DNA from 4 places in the Streptomyces sp. NPDC041796 genome. Region 1 is predicted to be linked to each of the others. Evidence: riboswitches for the same ligand, from Rfam matches in the RefSeq annotation. Region 1 holds a riboswitch; each other region holds the start of a gene.
What was found. Region 1 has a riboswitch for cyclic di-AMP ahead of ACZ6C1_RS06390 (M23 family metallopeptidase). Riboswitches for the same ligand answer to the same signal wherever they lie in the genome.

Region 1 (3,249 bases):
GTAGCGGCGGCGCGGGTCGTTCGACTTGAGGTAGTCCTCCTCGATCGCCTCGCGTTCGACGCCGACGGCCAGCAGGGAGACCGCGATGGAGAGCCCCGCCCGGTCCTTTCCGGCCGCACAGTGCATCAGGGCCGGGACGCTGTCCTCGGCGAGCGCGTGGAGCACGCGGCTGTGCTCGGCCGTGCGCTCCTTGATGATCATGCGGTACGAGGCCGTCATCCGGGCCGCCGCCTTGCCGTCCGCCAGTATCGAGCGCAGCTGGTCGAGGTCGCCGTCGCGGACCATGGTCCAGAACTCCGCGCCGTCGGCCGGGTCGGAGAGGGGGATGTTCACATTCCGGACGCCGGGCAGCTCGACGTCCGGGCCTTCCAGCTTCTGGTCGGCGGCGTTGCGGAAATCGAAGATCGTGTGGAGGCCGAGGCCCGCCAGGAAGGCGGCGTCCTCGCCCGTGGCGTGCGCGAGGTGGCCGCTGCGGTAGAGCCTGCCGTGCCGCACCCGTCGGCCGTCCACGGTCGGAAGCCCGCCGACGTCCCGGAAGTTGCGCACTCCGGTCAGCTCGGGCTCGATCGACGGGACCTGCGGCAGCTGCTGCGTCACGGGGGCTCCTCCGTGTATGAGGTCGGCGTCGGCCCGCCGACGATGTCGTGATCCGACGATACGACATTGGTTCGTCCCGCAATCAATCTCCGTGCACGTCGCACATTCGTTGCCCTTGTCCCAGGTCGGCGACCGGTGAGGCGCACGAGACGCCCCTCGGGCCGGGCGGGGCCTCTCGCGGGCCCGGCCGGCGGGGGGTGGGTGCGACCCACGGGTGCGAAGGGGCTGCCGCGTACACGGTGGCCCACTCCACCTGTCCGTCTTAATGGTGATTTGTCCGACTGGCGTCGAGACCGGTGCGATCGCCGTCCGGCCGTGAGTCTGGAGGGATTGAGAAGGCTCGTCAAGGAATGGCGCTTCTGTCCGTATTGGGGGATTAGGTATAACGTGCCCTGGTCGTAAGGGAGATGAACCGGACCGCGTGAGCAGCGTCATAACCGTGACCGTCCGTGGCGGGAGGCCGTTCATAAATCCCTTGCCCAGAACGGGAATACATGATCCGTAATCCACGGAGGGTGACCGGAATTCCATGACCGCCGCACCGCCGGAAATGCCCCGGAGAAAACAGCGGCTTGTTCACGCCGACCCCACTCGCTTACGGTCACGGCAATCCGGCCGGACCGCCGAATCCTGCCGCCGGTCGGAATTCGCACCCACCCACGTGTGGCAGGAGCGGGGGACCCAGGTAGTACGCCGGTCCCGGAATTCCGGGACCGGCTCGGGGTGAAGTCGCGTCCATGACGCGGCCGGACAACTCCAGTCCGAACCCGACAGCTCACCTCGCAGGCGCCGGAGAGGAAATCGCCATGCCCGCGAAGGGTAAGCACCGCCGTCCCAAGTCCAGCCCCATCACGCGTGGTTTCGTCGCCGCCGGTACCGGTGGCGCCGCCATCGCCATCCCGCTGCTCGGCGCCACCGGAGCGCACGCCGCGGAGAAGGCCGCCCCGGCCACCGCTCCGCAGCAGGCCGTGACCGCCGCGGCCACCGCCGCCAAGGCCGCCCCGAAGGCCGCGTCGGCGCAGAAGGCCGCGCCGCGCACGTACACCGTGGTCGCCGGTGACTACCTCTCCAAGATCGCCCACAACAAGAACGTCAAGGGCGGCTGGAAGAAGCTCTACCAGGACAACCGCCAGGTGATCGGCGAGGACCCGTCCCTGATCCACCCGGGCATGAAGCTCACCCTCGGTGCCAAGTCCAAGGCCGCCCCCGCGAAGGCCGCCCCGGCGAAGCCCAAGGCGGACGACACCCGCACCGAGAGCCGCGCCTCCCGCTCCGCCGCCAAGGCCGAGGCCCCCGCCCAGTCCGCCCCGAAGACCAGCGGCTCGGGCTTCACCGCCCCGGTCGACGCCGGTGTCACCACGCCCTACCGCGCCTCCGGCTCCAGCTGGTCCTCCGGCTACCACACGGGCGTCGACTTCGCCGCCTCCTCCGGCACGAGCGTCAAGGCCGTCGGCGCGGGCACCGTCGTCTCGGCCGGCTGGAGCGGCGCGTACGGCAACGAGGTCGTCATCCAGCACACCGACGGCACCTACTCGCAGTACGCCCACCTCTCCTCGCTGTCCGTCTCCTCCGGCCAGAGCGTGAGCGGCGGTCAGCAGATCGGCCTGTCCGGCTCCACCGGCAACTCCACCGGCCCGCACCTGCACTTCGAGATCCGCACCAGCCCCAACTACGGCTCGGACATCGACCCGCTGGCCTACCTCCGCCAGCACGGCGTCTCCATCTGACGCCTCCGCGGCGAAGCGCTCCGCCCGGCACCGCCTCCCGGTGCCGGGCGGAGCCGTATTCCGGGCTTGGGTGAATCTTGACCGGTGGCAAACATCACCCCCCGTCAACCTCTCCTACGGTCGCGTAGGTCACATCCCGGGGTGAAAGATGTGCTCCCGTGGCAGACGATTCGACATTCAGAGACAGTGACGTATTCGGGTCGTACGCGGCGATCGGTGACAGCTTCACCGAGGGCGTCGGAGACCCTGGCCCCGGCGGAACGTTCGTCGGCTGGGCGGACCGCCTTGCGGTGCTGCTCGCCGACCGGCTGCCGGAGCCCGAGGAGTTCCGGTACGCCAACCTCGCCGTACGCGGGCGTCTCCTCGACCAGATCGTGGAGGAGCAGGTCCCGCGCGCCAAGGAACTCGCCCCCGATCTGGTGACGTTCTGCGCCGGCGGCAACGACATCATCCGGCCCGGCAGCGACCCGGACGACGTCGCCGAACGCTTCGAACGGGCCGTCGCCGACCTGACGTCCGCGGTCGGAACCGTCCTGGTGACGACCGGCTTCGACACCCGCAGCGTGCCGGTGCTGCGCCGGCTGCGCGGCAAGATCGCCACGTACAACGGGCATGTGCGCGCCGTCGCGGACCGGTACGGCTGCCCGGTTCTGGACCTGTGGTCCCTCAAGACCGTTCAGGACAGGCGCGCTTGGGACGACGACCGGCTGCACCTGTCTCCCGAGGGACACACCCGCGTCGCCCTGCGGGCCGGTCAGGTCCTGGGCGTGGATGTCCCCGCCGACCCCGACCAGCCGTGGCCGCCCCTGCCGCCGCGCGGCCCCCTCGAACTCCGCCGCGACGACATCCAGTGGGCGCGCGAGTACCTGGTCCCGTGGATCGGCCGCCGGCTGCGCGGCGAATCGTCCGGCGACCACGTCTCGGC
Region 2 (3,249 bases), on a different contig from region 1:
GTGTGCGTTCCGCGTGCGGCCGTCAGCTGGAGGAGTGGGGACTGGAGGAGGTCGGGTTCACGACCGAGCTGATGCTCAGCGAGCTGATCACCAACGCCATCCGCTACGGCTCCGAGCCGATCCATGTGCGGATGCTGTACGAGCGCTGCCTGATCTGTGAGGTGTCGGACGGCAGCAGTACGTCCCCGCACCTGCGGCGCGCGGCGACCACGGACGAGGGCGGCCGGGGACTGTTCCTGGTCTCCCAGCTCGCCGAGCGGTGGGGCACCCGGTACACCCCCACCGGGAAGGTGATGTGGACCGAACAGTCCCCCACCGCGGGGGCCCGGATGCCGACGGAGCTGCTGCTGGACGACGTGTCCTGGTGACCTCGGCGGGTCCGTCGGACGGTGCCGGAACAGCAAACTTTGTTGCCGTCGGCGGCGGGGGCGCGGTGCAATGAACGGCATGGAAGAGCAGTCGGACGCCATCGCCAGGACCCTGACCCAGGTGGGCCCGCGCCTCAAGCGCCTCCGTACGGAGCGCGGCGTGACCCTGGCCGCGCTGTCGGCGGCCACGGGGATCTCCAAGAGCACCCTGTCCCGTCTGGAGTCCGGCCTGCGCCGCCCCAGCCTGGAGCTGCTACTGCCGATCGCCCAGGCACACCAGGTTCCGCTGGACGAGCTCGTGGGCGCGCCCGAGGTGGGCGACCCGCGCGTCCGCCTCACGCCCAGGACCGTGCACGGCAACACCGTGCTGCCCCTGACCCGGCAACCCGGCCCGCAGCAGGCCTTCAAGATGGTGCTCCCCGCCGACCGGAACACCCCCCAGCCCGTCACCCACGAGGGCTACGAGTGGCTGTACGTGCTGTCCGGGCGGCTGCGGCTGGTCCTGGCCGAGCACGATCTGGTGCTGGGGGCGGGCGAGGCGGCCGAGTTCGACACCAGGCTGCCGCACTGGTTCGGCACCACGGGGGACGGCCCCGTCGAGGTGCTCAGCCTCTTCGGCCGGCAGGGCGAGCGGATGCACGTGCGCGCCAGGCCGCGCCGCGCGGGTGGCGCGGCGGAGGGGAACGGGGCCACACGCGGCCGGTCGTCCGCGTCCGCGTGATCATCCGGTGCCGGGGGCCGGAGGCTGCGCGACCGAACGCCGGGCCGATGACGCGCGTGTCCATCTCGACGGCCCTCCCCCACGGCCCGTCGCGCAACGCGCCGAACAGTGCCGCGTCCGTGCCGGCGGACGCGCTCCGCACACTCCGCGGCGTCGTACGGCCACGGTGATGGACGAGTTGTGCACGCATACGCCCGCGGTCGCGCCACCGGGCGGGCACGAGGTCGGCGGGGCCGGACTTCACTGCGTCCGGCGCGCCCGGGCCCGCCACCTGGGAGCAACCGGCGGCCGGGTCGGCGTCGGCACACCACGAGACCCTTGCGTCCCTTTTCTCCGTTATGCAGGTTTGGCGGCAATCGCCTTTGCTGCTCACATTGCGGGGAAAATGCGTCACTTATGGGCTCTGGTTATCACGCGTGATAAGTATCACCGCGCAGGACTGGCACACAGGGGCTCTTCAGGCCTGATTCCCGGTTGTTTGCAGCAAAGTTGACGGTTCACCACCGGCCGGAAGGCGGTGGAAAGCGGGTCGGGCCGTGAAATTCACGCCTTGTTCCGCCAGGCCCGTCTCGCTTACGGTCCCCTCAATCCGGATGGACCGCCGAATCCTGCCGCCGTCCGGAAACCCCACACCCACTCACGTACGTACGGCAGGAGCGGGGGACCCAGGTAAGCCGCCGACCCGGAGCACACCGGATCGGCTAGGGGTGAAGTCGCGCTGATACCGCGACCGGGCATCTCCAGCCCGAACCCGACAGCTCACCTCGCAGGCGACGGAGAGGAATTCGCCATGCCCGCAAAGGGTAAGCACCGTCGTCCCAAGAACAGTCCGCTCGCCCGCCGTTTCGTCGCCGCGGGCACGGGCGGCGCCGCACTCGCGCTGCCCCTGATGGGCGCCACCGCCGCCGAGGCGGCGCCCAGCGCGGCGTACTCCGTTACCGCCGGCGTCCCGGCCGCGGCCCCGGCCGCCACCGCTGCCGCCGCCAAGAAGGCCGCGCCCACCACGTACTCCGTCGTCGCGGGTGACTCCCTCTCCAAGATCGCGCGGGAGCACAAGGTGAGCGGTGGCTGGAAGAAGCTCTACGAGGACAACCGGAAGGCCATCGGGGCCGACCCGTCCCTGATCCGCCCCGGCCTCAAGCTGACGATCGGCGCGAAGGCGGCCGAGCGCGCTTCGGCGCCCGAGCGAGCCGACCGGTCCGCCGAGCGGAAGGCCGCACCGGCCGCCGCCAAGGCGGCGACGTACCCGGACAACCTCGACGGCTGGATCCGGGAGTCGCTGGACATCATGGCCAAGCACGGCATCCCCGGCACGTACGAGGGGATCCACCGCAACATCATGCGTGAGTCCTCGGGCAACCCGCTCGCCATCAACAACTGGGACATCAACGCCGTGAACGGGACCCCCTCGAAGGGGCTCCTCCAGGTCATCGCGCCGACGTTCGAGGCCTACCACGTGCCCGGCACGGCGACGGACCCCTACGACCCGGTCGCCAACATCACCGCCGCCTGCAACTACGCGGCCGACCGGTACGGCTCCATCGACAACGTCAACGGTCCTTACTGATCCACACGCTTTCCCCGCTGGGGCCGGCCGCTCGAACGCGGCCGGCCCCAGCGGCGTTCGGCCCTCGCATTTCCCGTGGGAGTCCGGTGGAGTTCCGCGGGAGCAATGCCGTATGTCTCGCCAATCGGACACAAGACGGCGCGCCGAGCCGTCTGCCATTCGGCTTGTTTACCACCCCTCACCGAATTTTCTTGTGAAACGTTGGCGAACGGGGTCTCCATATCGATCTTCACTGTCCCGCTGACCTCGCCGAACGGCTTCAGCCGAACTCCGCATACCGCAAGCACCCGTTGACCGAAAGGGTGCCTTGACCGTGACTCCGCGCCGAACGAGACTCCCCACAGGCACCCATGCATCAGGAGCCACAAGCAGACGCGTATGCCAATGGCCCTGCGAGACCGATATCGCACGGGGTGTGTGACGGGGGAAAGACCTGAAAACGCGGCGCTCGTTTCCATGATCCACGCGTGCTCCTCCGCCCCGTTCCTGCGGCGCCGGGACCACCGGGTCGCGGGCGGCCGGGGTCACCAGGCGCGCTGAAGACCCGGGGCGGCGTGCTGCGGATCGAGGAGGGCCGCTGGCTGCCGCTGGAG
Region 3 (3,249 bases), on a different contig from region 1:
CATTTTTTACAGCGACAGAGGGGCACGTCTTGATCCACACCAGTCGCCACGTCCTGCCCGAGTTCACCGAGCGCACCAGCGCCGGGAGCCGCACGCTCGACCCGTACTCCAAGCTCCTGGAGGAGCGGATCGTCCTCCTCGGCACACCGATCGACGAGACCGCCGCCAACGACGTCGTCGCACAGTTCCTCCACCTGGAGTACGCCGCGCCCGACCGGGACATCTCGCTCTACATCAACTCCCCCGGCGGCCCCATCAGCGCCATGACCGCCGTGTACGACACGATGCTGGCCGTCCGGTGCGACGTGGAGACGATCTGCATCGGCCAGGCCGCGTCCACCGCGGCCGTCCTGCTGGCCGCCGGCACGCCCGGCAAGCGCATGGCCCTGCCGGGCGCCCGTGTGCTGGTCCAACAGCCTGCGATGGAGGAGCCCCTGCGGGGACAACCGTCCGACCTGGACATCCACGCGCGCGAGTTGCTGCGACTGCGCGGCCAACTCGCCGGAATGCTCGCCCGCCACACCGGCCGGAGCCGCGAGCGGATCGACGACGACCTGGAGCGCGACACGGTCTTCGACGCGACGGCCGCTGTGGCGTACGGCCTGGTCGACCGTGTCGTCCCCCGCCGGACGAGGTGAGCGGTGCCGGCACCCGAGCCTCCGCCGCTCCCCGCCCTCACCCGGGCCGAATGCGCGTTCGTCGACAGTTGGCTCGAGGTCGTCGACCTCCTGGGGCGGATCAACCCGGCGCGCGCCACCCACACCTACGGCGCCCTGCGCGCGGCACAGGCCCTCGTCGGACGCGCGACGGCGCTGCGCGACGCCCTGACCTCGATGCACGAGCGCGGCGAGTACGACGTGCATGCCCATACGCTGGCGCGGGCACTGCGGGTGCTTGACGGCGAACGGCGCGCGGGACGCGTGACGGTGCCTCAGAATCGAGGTGTGGGACCGACGTAGCTCTCCCCCGAATGGGCTCAGGAGTACGAGGACCGCTCCCCCGTTCAGCGTACGCAACCGGACGAATTTTGTACGACGCGAGTTGCGCTCCAGCTGTACACATCTGGCGGAATATCAGCTTCCGCCGCTGGTACGGGGATCGTCGAGGTCTCGCCGCCGGGCGCCAAATCCCCCCTGTCCACCCGAATGGATCAGTCGTGAGGAGCCTCACAAACGGCCGTTTCGACTCGGAATTTCTCCTCGACATGGGTCAAGATCCCTGACGACGACAAGCCCCCGCCACCGCGGCGGGGCGGTCCGGGCGGACGCCGAGTCCTGCCGCCGTCCGGATGACTGGTCGACAGGAGTGGATCGGCAGGAGTGGAGGACCCAAGCAGTACGGGTGACCGAACGATGTTCGTCCCATCGGTCGCCCTTGGGGTGAAGCCGCGTCAGCGGCCGGGCAACTTCGCCAGTCCGAACCCGACAGGTCATCCTTCACAGGCGGCTGACGAAGGGTTGCGCTATGACCGCGCAGATTCATGTCCCGTCTCTGCTGTCCCGGGCGGGTGCCGTCTCGGCACTCACCCTCGCCGCCGTCGGCGGCCCGATGCTGGCGCCCGGCGCCGTGTCGGAGGCCCAGGCCGCCCCGGCGCACGCCACGAAGGCGCTGAACATCGCCGCCTCCAAGAAGGGTGCACCGTACAAGTACGGAGCGGCCGGCCCGTCCCGGTTCGACTGCTCCGGCCTGACGCTGTACTCGTACAAGAAGGTCGGCAAGACCCTGCCACGCACGGCACAGCAGCAGTACAACAAGACCCGCCACATCTCCGCCTCCAGCCGGCAGAAGGGCGACCTGGTCTTCTTCCATCGCGGGAGCAACGTCTACCACGTCGGCATCTACGCGGGTAACAACAAGATCTGGCACTCGCCGAAGTCGGGGTCGGTGGTGAAGTTGGACAAGATCTGGTCGAAGTCGGTCTGGTACGGACGCGTCCGCTGATCCCGCGGTGACCCTCCGGGCATGAGTCGTGGTGCGGGGGTACTCGTCGGAAATGTCCGGCGAGTACCCCTGCACCGCGCGCAACGAGACGCCCCTGGAGCGTGCCGACCGCAATTTCGCCGAGCTGCTCCAGGAACTGCGCGTCACCCAGACCGGCGTCCAGATCCTGTTCGCCTTCCTGCTGACCCTCGCGTTCACGCCCCGCTTCGGCTCGCTCGACTCCTACCAGCGGGGCATGTACGTCGTGACGCTGCTGCTCTCGGTCGTGGCGGCGGTGCTGCTCACCGCCCCCGCCGCGCTGCACCGCACGCTCTTCCAGCAGGGCGCCAAGGCGCGCATCGTGGCCGTCTCCTCACGGCTGGCGAAGATCGGCCTCGGTGTCCTCGCCCTGGCCCTGACGTGCTCCGTGTCCCTGGTCGTGGACGTGGTGCACGGCCGCCCCGAAGGTCTGGCGGCCGGTGCCTTCACCCTGCTGGTCTGCGCCGGGCTGTGGGGGTTCCTCCCGCGTCTCGTACGGCGGGGGCTCAGCACCCCGCCACCGCAGCGGCCGGCGGCGACACATCCGGGGCGGCGAGTCCGCCACCGCTGACACCCCGCATGCGCCCTGGCGGGTACGCGGCCGTCCGCGCTCCGGCGAGCAGCCGGCTTGAGCGGGAGGCGGGCGCGGCACCGGGCGGGCACCGCTGAACGGCCTCACGGGCGGCCGGCCCGCGGGTGGGGACGTCCACCTCGCGGCGGCTTCGGGCGCGGGGACGTGCTCATGGGGCGCGCGGACGCGGGATGGCGTGGAATGCAGGGCACGGGACGCGGGACGGCGTCGGACGGGCACAGGCGCGGCGCTGTCTCGGGCCGGGGCCCGCGCACGGAGTGGTTCGGTTCCGGCGCTGTCCCGGGCGGGCCCGCGCACGGACTGGTTCGGGTCCGGCGTTCGGGGGTGCGCTCAGGTCTGGACCGGAACCGTCCACGGGAGGGCGATCCAGACGGTCTTGCCGCCCTCCGGGGTCGGGGTGACCGAGAGGCGACCGCCGCATTCCGCGGTGAGCCAGCGGATGATGACCATTCCGCGGCCGTTGTCCTGCTGCACGGCGGCGGGCAGCCGCTGCGGCCAGCGCGGGTGGCTGTCGGTGACTCCGATGCGCAGCCGCTCGTCGCGCTCCAGCCTTACGTCCACGGTGAACGTCGGCGACTGGCCGAAGGTGTGCTGGACGGCGTTGGTGGCCAGTTCCGAGACGATCAGCCGTACCGTGTCGGCCGTCTCGGCCTCGGCGGGGAGGCCCCATTCCGTGAGGACGTCCGCCACGTATCTCC
Region 4 (3,249 bases), on a different contig from region 1:
GCGCGGTTGGAGTCGAGGTTCGGGGCGAAGCCGCCCTCGTCGCCCAGACCCGTGGAGAGGCCCTTCTCCTTCAAGACCTTCTTCAGGGTGTGGTAGACCTCGGCGCCCCAGCGAAGGGCCTCGGAGAAGGACTCCGCGCCGATCGGAGCGATCATGAACTCCTGGATGTCCACGTTGGAGTCGGCGTGCGAGCCGCCGTTCAGGATGTTCATCATCGGAACGGGCAGCAGGTGCGCGTTCGGGCCGCCCAGGTAGCGGAAGAGCGGCAGGTCGGACGCCTCGGAGGCGGCGTGCGCGACGGCGAGGGAGACACCGAGGATGGCGTTGGCGCCGAGCGACGACTTGTCCGGGGTGGCGTCCAGGTCGAACATCGCCTGGTCGATCAGCCGCTGCTCGGTGGCGTCGTAGCCGACGAGCTCCGGGCCGATCTGTTCGATGACGGCGAGGACGGCCTTCTCGACACCCTTGCCGAGGTAGCGGTCCTTGTCACCGTCGCGGAGCTCGAGGGCCTCGAACGCTCCGGTGGAGGCACCGGACGGAACGGCAGCACGGCCGGTGCTGCCGTCGTCGAGGCCGACCTCGACCTCGACCGTGGGGTTGCCTCGGGAGTCCAGGATTTCCCGGGCTACGACGACGTCGATGGACGGCACGAGCATCTCCTTCTGGGATGTGACGCAAGATGTGACGCATGGTGGTGCAGGGTCTCTTTGGCCTTGCGGCAAGAGCCTAACCGGCCGCGGAGCCGTGACCAGCCGACGCCCGCCTCCTGGGACGAAAAAGGGCGCACGAGTCGGCATTACGGGCAAAACGACATGAAACTTACCGACGGGTAGCCAGGGTGTGCGAGGGGCCGCTCAGGAGGGCGGAACGGGAAACCCCGGCCCGGCGCGTACGGGGGAAGGACGCGCCGGACCGGGGTGGTCTCACGAGGGTCAGCTCAGGTGGAGCTGCTGGCCCGGGTAGATCAGATCGGCGTCGTCGACGATGTCCTTGTTCAGCTGGAAGAGCTTCTCCCAGCCGCCCGCGACCTTCTTCTCGGCGGCGATGGTGCTGAGGGTGTCGCCGGCCTTCACCTTGTACTCGCCGTCACCCTTCTCGACCTTCTTGCCGGTCGGGGTGGTGACGGTCTTCTTCGACTCGGCCTTGGGAGCGGCCTTGGGCGCGGTGCGCTGCTCGCTGCGCGTGGTGGGCTGCTCGGCCTTGCGCTCCGGCTGCGGCTGGGCCTGCTCGGCGCCGCCGCCGTCGTAGGAGGCGTTGGACAGGCCGACGCCGCAGTGCGGCCAGGCACCCTTGCCCTGGCCGGCGAGGACCTTCTCGGCGATCTCTATCTGCTGCGACTTGGAGGCCTGGTCGGCGGTCGGGGCGTACGCGGTGCCGCCGTAGGCGGCCCAGGTGGAGGCCGAGAACTGCAGGCCGCCGTAGTAGCCGTTGCCGGTGTTGATGGACCAGTTGCCGCCGGACTCGCACTGGGCGACCTTCTCCCACTCGGCGCCGGTGGCGGCCGAGGCGGTCGTGGCGCCCATCAGCGGGGCGGCGACGGCGGCACCGGTGATACCGGCGAACGCGACGAATCGGGCGGCCTTGGAGGGGCGACGGTGCTTGGACTTGCCGGAGAACAGCATGGGACATCTCCTCACCGACGCCTGCGAGGTGAGCTGTCGGGTTCGGGCGAGTGAGTGGCCCGGCCGCGCGGCACCGTGGTGCGCGCGGCTTCACCCCAAGCCGGTTCCATGCCATGTCTCCATGGCCGGGCCCGGCACTTACCTGGGTCCCCCGCTCCTGCCTTCGGCGCATGACGCGACGACTGTTCCCGTCGACCGGCGGCAGGATTCGGCGTTCCGGTCGAAGGGGCCCGCGGTGGCGAGCGGTCACGACCGTAGCCACAGACCTTCCCGAAGTTCAAAGACGGACATCCGGGTCAATCAGCCCTTATCCGCCCGCCATTGACGGGCGTTTACGCAGGTGAAGGGCGGATTGTGCGGTTCGGTGGGCCGTGGCCCGCCCGCCGGGCCGAAGAGATTCATGTCTCACTTACACAGAAGCGGACATACAGCCTCAGTCCTGCGGCTGATCCGTCGTCAGCTCAAGGCTCTGACCGGGGAGAATGAGGTCCGGATCGGCACCGACGGTGTCCTGGTTGGCCTCGTAGAGCGCCGACCAGCCGCCGGGGACCTTGTGCTCGTCCGCGATGACCGACAGGTTGTCGCCGGGCTGGACCGTGTACGCGCCGGGCGCGACGCTCCCCGGGTCGCGTGTCGCCCCGTCACCCCGCGAGGGGTGTCCACCGTTTTCGCGGTCGGTGGCCGAATTGCCGGTATTCGCCGGATCGGTGGGCTTGAGGGTGCTTTCGCCCTCCGGCGTGCCGGGCGTGACCGGTGCGGTGGGGTCGGCGGGGGCGGCCGGGGCCGTGGGGTCGGTCGGCTCCGTCGTCGACGCCTCCTCCTTCGCGGGCTCACCCCGGTGCTTCCCGGTCCCCGGGGCGGGGCTCTGCGGCGCGCCAGGGGTCGTCGGGGCGGGCTCGGTGGGCAGGAGGGACCCGGCCGGGTCGGACGGCTCCGACGGCTCGGGCGTGCCCGTGTCCTCGAGCGTCTCGGTCGGGTCCGCCGCCTCGGGCGTGGCCGGGGCCGTGCCCGTGGGGTCGGCGTCGGGGGAGGTGGTGGCGCCGCCCAGGCCCGCGATGGGGGCGCAGGTCTCCCACGCCTTGACGCCCGTCGCGGCGTAGACCTTCTCGGCGACGGCTATCTGCTCGGTGCGGCTGGCGAGGTCGGGGCGTGCGGCGTGGGCGAGGCCCCCGTACGACTCCCAGGTCTCCTGCGACATCTGCAGGCCGCCGTAGAAGCCGTTACCGAGGTCCGCGCTCCACATGCCGCCGGACTCGCATTCGGCCACCCGGTCCCATGTGGTGGCGTCGGCCGCCGACGCGGAACCCGCGCCGAGCAGCGGGAGCGCGATGGCGGATCCGGTCACCCCTGCCGCGACGACGATGGCGGGGGCTTGACGGGGTCGTCGGTGCCGGCCGTTCCCGGAGCGCATGCGGTGCTGCCTTTCGCGTGACTGCTGAGGTGACGGTGAACGTAGCGGCATTCGAACGCTAGTCACAAGTCGATGCAGCGGAGATTACGCGAAGATCACAGAAATGACGGAGCGTCAGTTATTGGGGGGCGCATACGGGGTGAACTCGACCGGGAGCGTACGCAGTCCCCGCATAATGAGCCCGCCACGCCACCGCAAATCGGCCGGATCCACCGC

Region 2: it holds a riboswitch for cyclic di-AMP, as region 1 does, so the genes downstream of both, ACZ6C1_RS06025 (transglycosylase SLT domain-containing protein) here and ACZ6C1_RS06390 (M23 family metallopeptidase) in region 1, are expected to answer to the same signal.
Region 3: it holds a riboswitch for cyclic di-AMP, as region 1 does, so the genes downstream of both, ACZ6C1_RS30335 (C40 family peptidase) here and ACZ6C1_RS06390 (M23 family metallopeptidase) in region 1, are expected to answer to the same signal.
Region 4: it holds a riboswitch for cyclic di-AMP, as region 1 does, so the genes downstream of both, ACZ6C1_RS21295 (transglycosylase family protein) here and ACZ6C1_RS06390 (M23 family metallopeptidase) in region 1, are expected to answer to the same signal.

The regions. Positions count from the first base shown of each region.
Region 1 is NZ_JBVJAH010000003.1:44,043-47,291, reverse strand. It holds gene ACZ6C1_RS06395 (tyrosine-protein phosphatase) at 1-597, opposite strand, end outside; cyclic di-AMP (ydaO/yuaA leader) riboswitch at 1,238-1,401, shown strand; gene ACZ6C1_RS06390 (M23 family metallopeptidase) at 1,404-2,324, shown strand; gene ACZ6C1_RS06385 (SGNH/GDSL hydrolase family protein) at 2,483-3,249, shown strand, end outside.
Region 2 is NZ_JBVJAH010000002.1:582,493-585,741, forward strand. It holds gene ACZ6C1_RS06015 (SpoIIE family protein phosphatase) at 1-368, shown strand, start outside; gene ACZ6C1_RS06020 (helix-turn-helix domain-containing protein) at 448-1,089, shown strand; cyclic di-AMP (ydaO/yuaA leader) riboswitch at 1,710-1,875, shown strand; gene ACZ6C1_RS06025 (transglycosylase SLT domain-containing protein) at 1,880-2,656, shown strand.
Region 3 is NZ_JBVJAH010000019.1:10,442-13,690, forward strand. It holds gene ACZ6C1_RS30325 (ATP-dependent Clp protease proteolytic subunit) at 30-638, shown strand; gene ACZ6C1_RS30330 (hypothetical protein) at 642-959, shown strand; cyclic di-AMP (ydaO/yuaA leader) riboswitch at 1,288-1,460, shown strand; gene ACZ6C1_RS30335 (C40 family peptidase) at 1,465-1,941, shown strand; gene ACZ6C1_RS30340 (DUF6328 family protein) at 1,994-2,530, shown strand; gene ACZ6C1_RS30345 (ATP-binding protein) at 2,882-3,249, opposite strand, start outside.
Region 4 is NZ_JBVJAH010000010.1:65,315-68,563, forward strand. It holds gene eno (phosphopyruvate hydratase) at 1-650, opposite strand, end outside; gene ACZ6C1_RS21295 (transglycosylase family protein) at 933-1,622, opposite strand; cyclic di-AMP (ydaO/yuaA leader) riboswitch at 1,626-1,801, opposite strand; gene ACZ6C1_RS21300 (transglycosylase family protein) at 2,056-2,967, opposite strand; gene ACZ6C1_RS21305 (cytochrome P450 family protein) at 3,148-3,249, opposite strand, start outside.